Bdellovibrio bacteriovorus: one gene and its partners. The protein of the gene in region 1 binds, or shares a complex with, the protein of each later gene. Links are inferred from orthologs where the notes say so. Each region holds a gene or a part of one and is shown in the gene's direction. Other genes may lie near its edges.

Evidence for each region.
Region 2: the proteins of AZI86_RS06500 (region 1) and AZI86_RS02635 are in contact, whole or in part, in a crystal structure (PDB 6Y11), measured with the Thermus thermophilus proteins. The link is inferred for Bdellovibrio bacteriovorus from one-to-one orthologs. Residues at the interface, in WP_096411122.1 of Thermus thermophilus: Arg36, Val44, Arg45, Met46, Gly47, Pro48, Asn49, Arg50, Val51, Leu57, Gln58, Ala61, Asp62, Ile64, Lys65, Ile67, Phe68, Lys69, Glu70, Ile72, Val74, Glu223, Ala224, Glu225, His233, Thr234, Glu235, Tyr236, Ser237, Trp241; in WP_096411117.1 of Thermus thermophilus: Arg16, Glu17, Gly18, Leu24, Leu27, Val28, Trp30, Gly31, Arg32, Asn34, Ser35, Trp37, Thr54, Asp55, Ala56, Asp59, Ala61, Arg62, Phe63, Gly64, Glu66, Val67, Phe68, Arg69, Ala70, Ser71, Arg73, Gln74, Ala75, Asp76.
Region 3: the proteins of AZI86_RS06500 (region 1) and nuoD are in contact, whole or in part, in a cryo-EM structure (PDB 6ZJN), measured with the Thermus thermophilus proteins. The link is inferred for Bdellovibrio bacteriovorus from one-to-one orthologs. Residues at the interface, in WP_096411122.1 of Thermus thermophilus: Ala224, Glu225, Gln226, Glu227, Ala295, Trp297, Phe298, Arg299; in WP_223903221.1 of Thermus thermophilus: Pro35, Ser36, Asp139, Gly141, Ala142.

The regions. Positions count from the first base shown.
Region 1 is NZ_LUKE01000001.1:1,335,959-1,338,887, reverse strand. It holds AZI86_RS06500 (complex I subunit 1/NuoH family protein), read left to right. Parts: upstream 1-856; coding sequence 857-2,002; downstream 2,003-2,929. Other genes in the region: nuoL (NADH-quinone oxidoreductase subunit L), read left to right, coding at 2,873-2,929; nuoK (NADH-quinone oxidoreductase subunit NuoK), read left to right, coding at 2,539-2,862; AZI86_RS06495 (NADH-quinone oxidoreductase subunit J), read left to right, coding at 2,013-2,549; AZI86_RS06505 (NADH-quinone oxidoreductase subunit A), read left to right, coding at 485-853; mfd (transcription-repair coupling factor), read right to left, coding at 1-365. UniProt on the Escherichia coli protein: NDH-1 shuttles electrons from NADH, via FMN and iron-sulfur (Fe-S) centers, to quinones in the respiratory chain. The immediate electron acceptor for the enzyme in this species is believed to be ubiquinone.
Region 2 is NZ_LUKE01000001.1:545,328-548,052, reverse strand. It holds AZI86_RS02635 (NADH-quinone oxidoreductase subunit B), read left to right. Parts: upstream 1-955; coding sequence 956-1,495; downstream 1,496-2,725. Other genes in the region: nuoD (NADH dehydrogenase (quinone) subunit D), read left to right, coding at 1,482-2,725; AZI86_RS02640 (S8 family peptidase), read right to left, coding at 1-707. UniProt on the Escherichia coli protein: NDH-1 shuttles electrons from NADH, via FMN and iron-sulfur (Fe-S) centers, to quinones in the respiratory chain. The immediate electron acceptor for the enzyme in this species is ubiquinone.
Region 3 is NZ_LUKE01000001.1:544,231-547,205, reverse strand. It holds nuoD (NADH dehydrogenase (quinone) subunit D), read left to right. Parts: upstream 1-634; coding sequence 635-2,317; downstream 2,318-2,975. Other genes in the region: nuoF (NADH-quinone oxidoreductase subunit NuoF), read left to right, coding at 2,792-2,975; AZI86_RS02625 (complex I 24 kDa subunit family protein), read left to right, coding at 2,319-2,792; AZI86_RS02635 (NADH-quinone oxidoreductase subunit B), read left to right, coding at 109-648.

The DNA.
Region 1 (2,929 bases):
GGGGATATGAAGATTTCTCCAGCTTTGGCATTTTGGGCCGCCGACAAAAACGAAATGCGATCACTGACAACTTTTGTGTTTGGATAAAGACCGGAATATGGAGAGACATCAAAAGAAGCGAAGAGGTGGCTTCGACGAGACGGGTCAAAGAACTCAATCAGCTCTGAAAGTTTGCGTGCATCTTGCGCACTACCAACTACAACCAGATGCGGCAAGCTGTTGATTTTTTTAGAGTAAGTTTGCGACAAGAAATACGCGAGCGCCAGAGGTGATGAGGCTCCGGTGACGTTGATTTTTCCTCGTGATGTTTCAAAGGCTCTTTCCAGAATGGATTCGAGTCTTGTGTGAGTGCTCTCGGCTTTCATGTGGTGGAGTTATCCTGCCATGCTTATCGCCTTGTTTCCATTCATATTTCTTGGTTTTCACAGACGACACATATATAACTAATTGAAATCCAAATAATAACGACAACTTTGGAGGGGCCATGCCACTCGGTGGTATTATCTTCATTTTTATTTTCATCGCGGTATTCGGTGCATTCTTGCTATGGGTCGCGTCCAAAACCGGCGGTAAAGCCAAGTATAATCCGGTAAAATTTGAACCGTACGAGTGCGGCTTACCATCTCAATACAAAAAAGATACGAAAGTTTCGGTAAAGTATTATCTGACGGCGATCCTTTTTATCTTGTTCGATATCGAGATCATCTTCATGTATCCATGGGCGGTTTCTTTCAGAGAATTCATCGCTACAGGGACTGGCGCATTCGTGTTGATTTCAATGATGGTCTTCATTGCGATCTTCATTTACGGATTGTTCTGGGAAGTAAAATCAAAAGCATTGGAATGGGACTAGTTCATGGGAATGGGTAAAGATATTTTTGAAATTACAGTCAACGGACTGAAATTAGTCGTCATCTTTCTGATGATGGTTCAAGCCGTTCCTATCTTGGTTTGGCTAGAGCGCCGTGGATCGGCATTTATCCAAGATCGTCTGGGGCCAAACCGCGTAGGACCTTTGGGTTTAATGCAGCTTCTTGCCGATGCCGTTAAGTTCTTAACAAAAGAAAACTTCGTTCCAGAAAGTGCGAAAACTTTCTTGTACTATGCAGCGCCGGTGTTTGCGTTGATTCCGGGTGCGGTGGCGTTTTCCGCGATTCCGATGTCGACACCCATTCAAGTAGCCGCGTTTGAAATGTTTGGCTCTTCTTGGGGGCCCTACACATTCCTTGTTCAAGGTTATGAAATCGGTATCGGCATCGTTTTCATCTTGGGTATTTCTTCACTAGCTTCTTACACCCTTTTGATGGCGGGCTTTGGATCGGGAAATAAATACGCTTTGATGGGTGCTCTTCGAGCGTCAGCTCAAGCAATCTCTTATGAGTTGGCTTTGGGTCTTTCTATCGTCGGCATCATTATGCTTTATGGAACTTTTGATTTAACGGCAATGACACTGGCTCAACAAGGTCCATTGAGTTTTAACTTCTTAGGTCACAATGTTGTGGCGAGCTGGCTTCCAAATTGGGGTATCTTTTACCAGCCGTTAGCGGCCTTGTTGTTCTTCACGACCACATTTGCTGAATCAAACCGCCTGCCATTTGACTTAGCTGAGGGTGAATCCGAGCTTGTTGCCGGTTTCCACACCGAGTACGGCGGATTTAAATTCAATATGTTCTTCATCGGTGAGTACGGCCATATGATGATCGCTTCTGGTTTAATGGCGCTATTCTTCTTTGGGGGTTTCAGCATTCCTTATGTGACTGTTGGCGAGCTTAATGAATGGGCGACTTCGATTGGTTTTGGTAGCGGTCTTGTGGCCCTTCTGCACTTCCTTTCGTTCTTTATCAAGTTTGCGTTTTTTATGTGGGTTTTCATTTGGGTTCGTTGGACGCTTCCGCGCTTCCGTTACGATCAATTGATGGCCTTCGGATGGAAAACGCTTTTGCCGTGGGCGCTAGCGAACACAATCGCGACCGCTTTAATTATTTACGTAGCATCATTGTAAGGAGACTGACGTGACTGCAGATGCTTTTTTATTTTGGTTCTTAGCTTTTGTCGTTTTAGCAAGCGGCCTTAGCGTGATCTTGATGAACAATCCGATTTATTCTGCTCTTTGCTTGGCCATGACCATGGTGGGAATTTCGGCGTTGTTTGTAACCTTAAACGCATTTTTTATCGCCGGGGTTCAGTTGATCGTTTATGCCGGCGCGGTGATGGTTCTTTTTGTCATGGTGTTGATGCTTTTCGACTTAAAAGCCGAAGTGCAGGCGTTTACCCGCGGACGCGTGACGGGCGCACTTAAAATTGCGTCAGTGGGTTTGTTGGCGGGCCTTATCGTAGCCGCCATCACGGTATCAATGAGCCTGATTCCAGAAAAAACCACCGACAATCCAGTGATGGTTGGTAACGGTATGGAAACGACCAAGGCATTGGGTAATATTCTTTTCTCTAAATATATTTTCGGCTTTGAAGCATTGGGCGTTTTATTGCTTGTGATCGCAGTTGGTGCGGTGGCTTTGGCGCGCAGTAAAGGTGGAACTCATGAACACTGATTTTATTACCAACATCGGATTGACCCACTACTTGGTTCTGTCAGCGATGCTTTTTGTTATGGGAATGGCGGGCGTTTTGCTTCGTAGAAACGTCGTCGTTCTTTTGATGTCGATCGAGCTGATGTTGAACTCAGTGAATTTGACATTCGTGGCGTTCAGTAAGTTCTTGGGTCTGTTAGACGGACACATCATGGTCTTTTTCGTCATGACGATTGCGGCGGCGGAAGCAGCGGTAGGGCTGGCTTTGACGGTTTCGATCTTCAAACGCTTTAACGAAGTTAACATTCGTTTCTTTGAGCATTTGAAGGGATAGGGGATAGACGATGAATCACTCTCTTTTAATGGCTATTCTTATCCTAAGCCCCTTCGTTGGTTTTTTA
Region 2 (2,725 bases), 790 kb from region 1 along the record:
CCGTGACCTGGATTTCCACCTTTAAATAGGATGTCGATGGGTTCCATCGCCAAGTCATAAGGTTTGTTATCATTAGAAACAAAGTCCCAGCCAATCACGTCGTCGATGTAACCGTTATTGTCGTCATCGATACCGTTGTTTGGAATTTCGCCGGCGTTTCTCCATAAGTTGGGCAAAAGATCTTCGTGCGTGTAATCAACACCCGTATCGATCACGGCCACAACCATGTCTGGATTTCCGCGAGTCACTTTCCAAGCGTCGATCACGCCGATGTCTTTCATGCCCCATTGTTGAGCAAAAAGAGGATCTGCACCCGAAGTAGATTGCGGAGCGTCAGGAATCGCAGGGTTGTCCACTTTAGCCAAAGTTCCAACTTCAGGATTGCGAGACAACATTTTTGCTAAAGCGGCTTTGCGAAGAGGGTCTTGAATGGAGTAGTCCTCCATCAAAGTGATTTTATAGTTCGGTTGAACATACTCAACCGCAGAGTTTCTTTCTAAAGATTGAATGCTGACTCCGCGAGGGGCCTGAACGCGCACCCACGTTTCCGTCAATTTCTCGACTTTCGCACCCGCCATTTGGAATTCAACGAATCCCGGTGCGAGTTTAACAAGCAAATCTTGTTTTTTTCCGTTGGCTTGTGCGGTTCCTGCCATTAGGCAGCTCGCAAAAATAGCCGAGCTCACGTACTGCATGGTTTTTTTCATCGATGTTCCCCCTCGAAGATGATTTCCACTCTCAAGACGAGCCAAGAAATCTCGGCCTTGGTCCCCTTTTTAGAGCGCAAATTAAAGTGTAAAAGTGAGTCATCGAGATAAGCAACGGAATCGCTCGAATTTGGAAAGGTGCGTTGAAGAAATCTCGAGACCGCAACATCGCACTTATCTAGTTGTCAGGATTGCGGATTTTCAGTAACTACTTAATGATAGCTAAATGAAATTGCAGAGGTGTTTCTATGCAAAATGAACACGGGGCTGAGGGAACTCAAGCCATCGATGATATGTCACGCGATATTGCGTTCACCACGAAACTAGACGCTATAGTGGCTTGGGGACGTAAGAATTCACTATGGCCGATGCCATACGGTACTGCTTGTTGCGGTATCGAATTCATGTCGGTGATGGGACCAAAATATGATCTTGCGCGCTTCGGTGCCGAGGTGGCCCGCTTCTCTCCACGCCAAGCAGACTTGCTTGTTGTTGCGGGAACGATCACGGAAAAAATGGCTCCAGTTATTACTCGTATCTACCAACAAATGCTTGAACCAAAATACGTGATCTCTATGGGAGCGTGTGCAAGTTCAGGTGGTTTTTATCGTGCTTATCACGTTCTTCAAGGTGTTGATAAAGTCATCCCTGTCGATGTTTACATCCCTGGATGCCCTCCAACTCCGGAAGCTGTTATGGACGGTATCATGGCCTTGCAACGTATGATCGCGACTCATCAACCGCGTCCTTGGAAAGACAACTGGAAAAATCCATATGAACAAGCTTGAGACTTTAAAACAATCCCTTCAGGGAAAATTTAAAATCGAGAACTATAAATTCATCCACGCCGTGGGTGACGATGTTCTTGAAGTTCCAAAAGAAGATGTGCCGGCGTTGTTGAAGTACCTTCACGACAGTGGTGCCTTTGATTTCTTGATGGACGTGTGTGGTGTGGATTATCCAAATCGCGCGAAACGTTTCGACGTTGTTTATCATCTTTTTTCTTCCAAAGACTCTTCACGTCTGCGCGTAAAAGCGCAAGTGGGCGAAAATGAGTCTATCGGAACCGCGATCCCGGCTTACCGTGGTGCGGACTGGTTTGAACGTGAAGCTTATGACATGTTCGGGATTAAATTCGATGGTCATATGAATTTGCGCCGTATCTTGACTCACCATCAATTTGTGGGCCATCCACTGCGCAAAGATTACGATGCGAACTTGCAACAAGCTTGCACGACGTCGATGCCAATTCACTTCAATAACGAGCCGGGTTCTCCAGGTGATGTGTTGAATGAAAAATATGTTCCTTTGAACATCGGCCCGGCCCATACAGCGATGCACGGCACCTTAAGGGTTATGGCTGAAATGGATGGCGAGACGATTGTTCGTTGTAACAATGAAATCGGCTACCTTCACCGTTGTTTTGAAAAAATGGCGGAAACTCATCCGTACAACCAGGTTATTCCTTACACCGATCGTTTGAACTACTGCTCAGCCCCGATGAATAACATTGGCTACTGTAAAGCGGTGGAGCGTTTGTTGGGCGTTGAAATCCCGCCAAAAGCGCAAGCCATGCGTGTTATCTTGGCCGAGCTTTCTCGTATCATCGATCATACGATCGCGATCGGTACGGGCGCGATGGACTTGGGGGCTTTAACAAGCTTCTTCTATATGTTTGGTCTGCGTGAAAAAACTTACGGCCTATTTGAAAAACTTTGCGGAGCTCGTTTGACGGTATCCATGACTCGCGTCGGTGGTATGGCTCAAGATGCGCCGGAGGGTTGGTTTGATGAGGTCCTTGCTCTTTGTAAAGAAATTCGCAAAGGCACGGATGAAATGGCGTCGATGGTTGTCGACAATAAGATCTTCATCAACCGTACTCGTGGTATTTGTCCCGTTTCGGCTCAAGATGCGATTCAATGGGGCTATACGGGGCCGTTGTTACGCGCTTCAGGTGTGAACTTGGATTTGCGTAAAGCTCAACCTTATTATGGTTATGATGCTTTAGACTTTGATGT
Region 3 (2,975 bases), 790 kb from region 1 along the record:
GCGTTGAAGAAATCTCGAGACCGCAACATCGCACTTATCTAGTTGTCAGGATTGCGGATTTTCAGTAACTACTTAATGATAGCTAAATGAAATTGCAGAGGTGTTTCTATGCAAAATGAACACGGGGCTGAGGGAACTCAAGCCATCGATGATATGTCACGCGATATTGCGTTCACCACGAAACTAGACGCTATAGTGGCTTGGGGACGTAAGAATTCACTATGGCCGATGCCATACGGTACTGCTTGTTGCGGTATCGAATTCATGTCGGTGATGGGACCAAAATATGATCTTGCGCGCTTCGGTGCCGAGGTGGCCCGCTTCTCTCCACGCCAAGCAGACTTGCTTGTTGTTGCGGGAACGATCACGGAAAAAATGGCTCCAGTTATTACTCGTATCTACCAACAAATGCTTGAACCAAAATACGTGATCTCTATGGGAGCGTGTGCAAGTTCAGGTGGTTTTTATCGTGCTTATCACGTTCTTCAAGGTGTTGATAAAGTCATCCCTGTCGATGTTTACATCCCTGGATGCCCTCCAACTCCGGAAGCTGTTATGGACGGTATCATGGCCTTGCAACGTATGATCGCGACTCATCAACCGCGTCCTTGGAAAGACAACTGGAAAAATCCATATGAACAAGCTTGAGACTTTAAAACAATCCCTTCAGGGAAAATTTAAAATCGAGAACTATAAATTCATCCACGCCGTGGGTGACGATGTTCTTGAAGTTCCAAAAGAAGATGTGCCGGCGTTGTTGAAGTACCTTCACGACAGTGGTGCCTTTGATTTCTTGATGGACGTGTGTGGTGTGGATTATCCAAATCGCGCGAAACGTTTCGACGTTGTTTATCATCTTTTTTCTTCCAAAGACTCTTCACGTCTGCGCGTAAAAGCGCAAGTGGGCGAAAATGAGTCTATCGGAACCGCGATCCCGGCTTACCGTGGTGCGGACTGGTTTGAACGTGAAGCTTATGACATGTTCGGGATTAAATTCGATGGTCATATGAATTTGCGCCGTATCTTGACTCACCATCAATTTGTGGGCCATCCACTGCGCAAAGATTACGATGCGAACTTGCAACAAGCTTGCACGACGTCGATGCCAATTCACTTCAATAACGAGCCGGGTTCTCCAGGTGATGTGTTGAATGAAAAATATGTTCCTTTGAACATCGGCCCGGCCCATACAGCGATGCACGGCACCTTAAGGGTTATGGCTGAAATGGATGGCGAGACGATTGTTCGTTGTAACAATGAAATCGGCTACCTTCACCGTTGTTTTGAAAAAATGGCGGAAACTCATCCGTACAACCAGGTTATTCCTTACACCGATCGTTTGAACTACTGCTCAGCCCCGATGAATAACATTGGCTACTGTAAAGCGGTGGAGCGTTTGTTGGGCGTTGAAATCCCGCCAAAAGCGCAAGCCATGCGTGTTATCTTGGCCGAGCTTTCTCGTATCATCGATCATACGATCGCGATCGGTACGGGCGCGATGGACTTGGGGGCTTTAACAAGCTTCTTCTATATGTTTGGTCTGCGTGAAAAAACTTACGGCCTATTTGAAAAACTTTGCGGAGCTCGTTTGACGGTATCCATGACTCGCGTCGGTGGTATGGCTCAAGATGCGCCGGAGGGTTGGTTTGATGAGGTCCTTGCTCTTTGTAAAGAAATTCGCAAAGGCACGGATGAAATGGCGTCGATGGTTGTCGACAATAAGATCTTCATCAACCGTACTCGTGGTATTTGTCCCGTTTCGGCTCAAGATGCGATTCAATGGGGCTATACGGGGCCGTTGTTACGCGCTTCAGGTGTGAACTTGGATTTGCGTAAAGCTCAACCTTATTATGGTTATGATGCTTTAGACTTTGATGTTCCGGTGGGAACATCGGGCGATATCTATGATCGTTACTTGGTGCGTTTTGAAGAAATGCGTCAGTCTGTTCGTATCATCGAACAAGTCTGCAAAAACGTTCCAGGCGGGGATTACACGATCCGCGATAAAGGCATCGTTCTGCCAGAGAAAAAAGACGTTTACGGAAACATCGAAGGTTTGATGAATCACTTTATGTTGATCATTAAAGGTCTTCGTCCTCCGGTGGGTGAAGTTTACGACGCCACGGAAGCAGCCAACGGAGAGCTGGGTTTTTACCTGGTTTCAGATGGCTCTGCGAATCCGTATCGTTTGAAAGTTCGTCCACCTTGCTTTGCGATTTATCAGTCTTATCCGACAGTAGTGAAAGGTGCGCAGCTTGCTGACGCCATCGCGACTATCGCTTCTATGAACCTTATCGCTGGGGAATTGGATCGTTAATATGTTTACACTTTCAGAACAAGGCTTGCAGAACGTTAAGAAAGAACTAGCTCGTTACGAAGCTAAGGAATCGGCGATCATTCCAAGTCTTTATATTGCACAAAAAGAAAACAAAGGATTCATCACTCCAGAGATGATCACTTACTTAGCTAAAGTAATGGAAATTCCTGAAGCGCGTATCAATGAAGTTTTCAAATTCTACACGATGTTCAATCAAAAGCCGGTGGGTAAATACCACGTTCAAGTGTGCACGAATATTTCTTGCGCGCTTGAAGGCGGTCGTGAACTTTCAAATCACATCTGCCACGAGCTGGGTGTGAAATTAAACGAAGTGACTGCAGATGGTCGTTTCACTGTCAGCCGTGTTGAGTGCTTAGGTTCGTGTGGAACCGCGCCCATGATGCAAGTGAATGATAAGTATCACGAGAAATTGACTCCAGAGACGGCGATGAACCTTCTCAGAGGGATGAAGTAATGGCTGAATCAAAAGTATTAACCGAATTCTATCATTTGCCCGAATACCAAACTTTAGCAGGTTACAAAGCTAAAGGCGGCTACGAGACTTTGCATAAAGTTTTCAAGATGCAACCTCAGCAAATCATCGACGAAGTGAAAGCTTCAGGATTGCGTGGTCGTGGTGGTGCGGGTTTCCCGACGG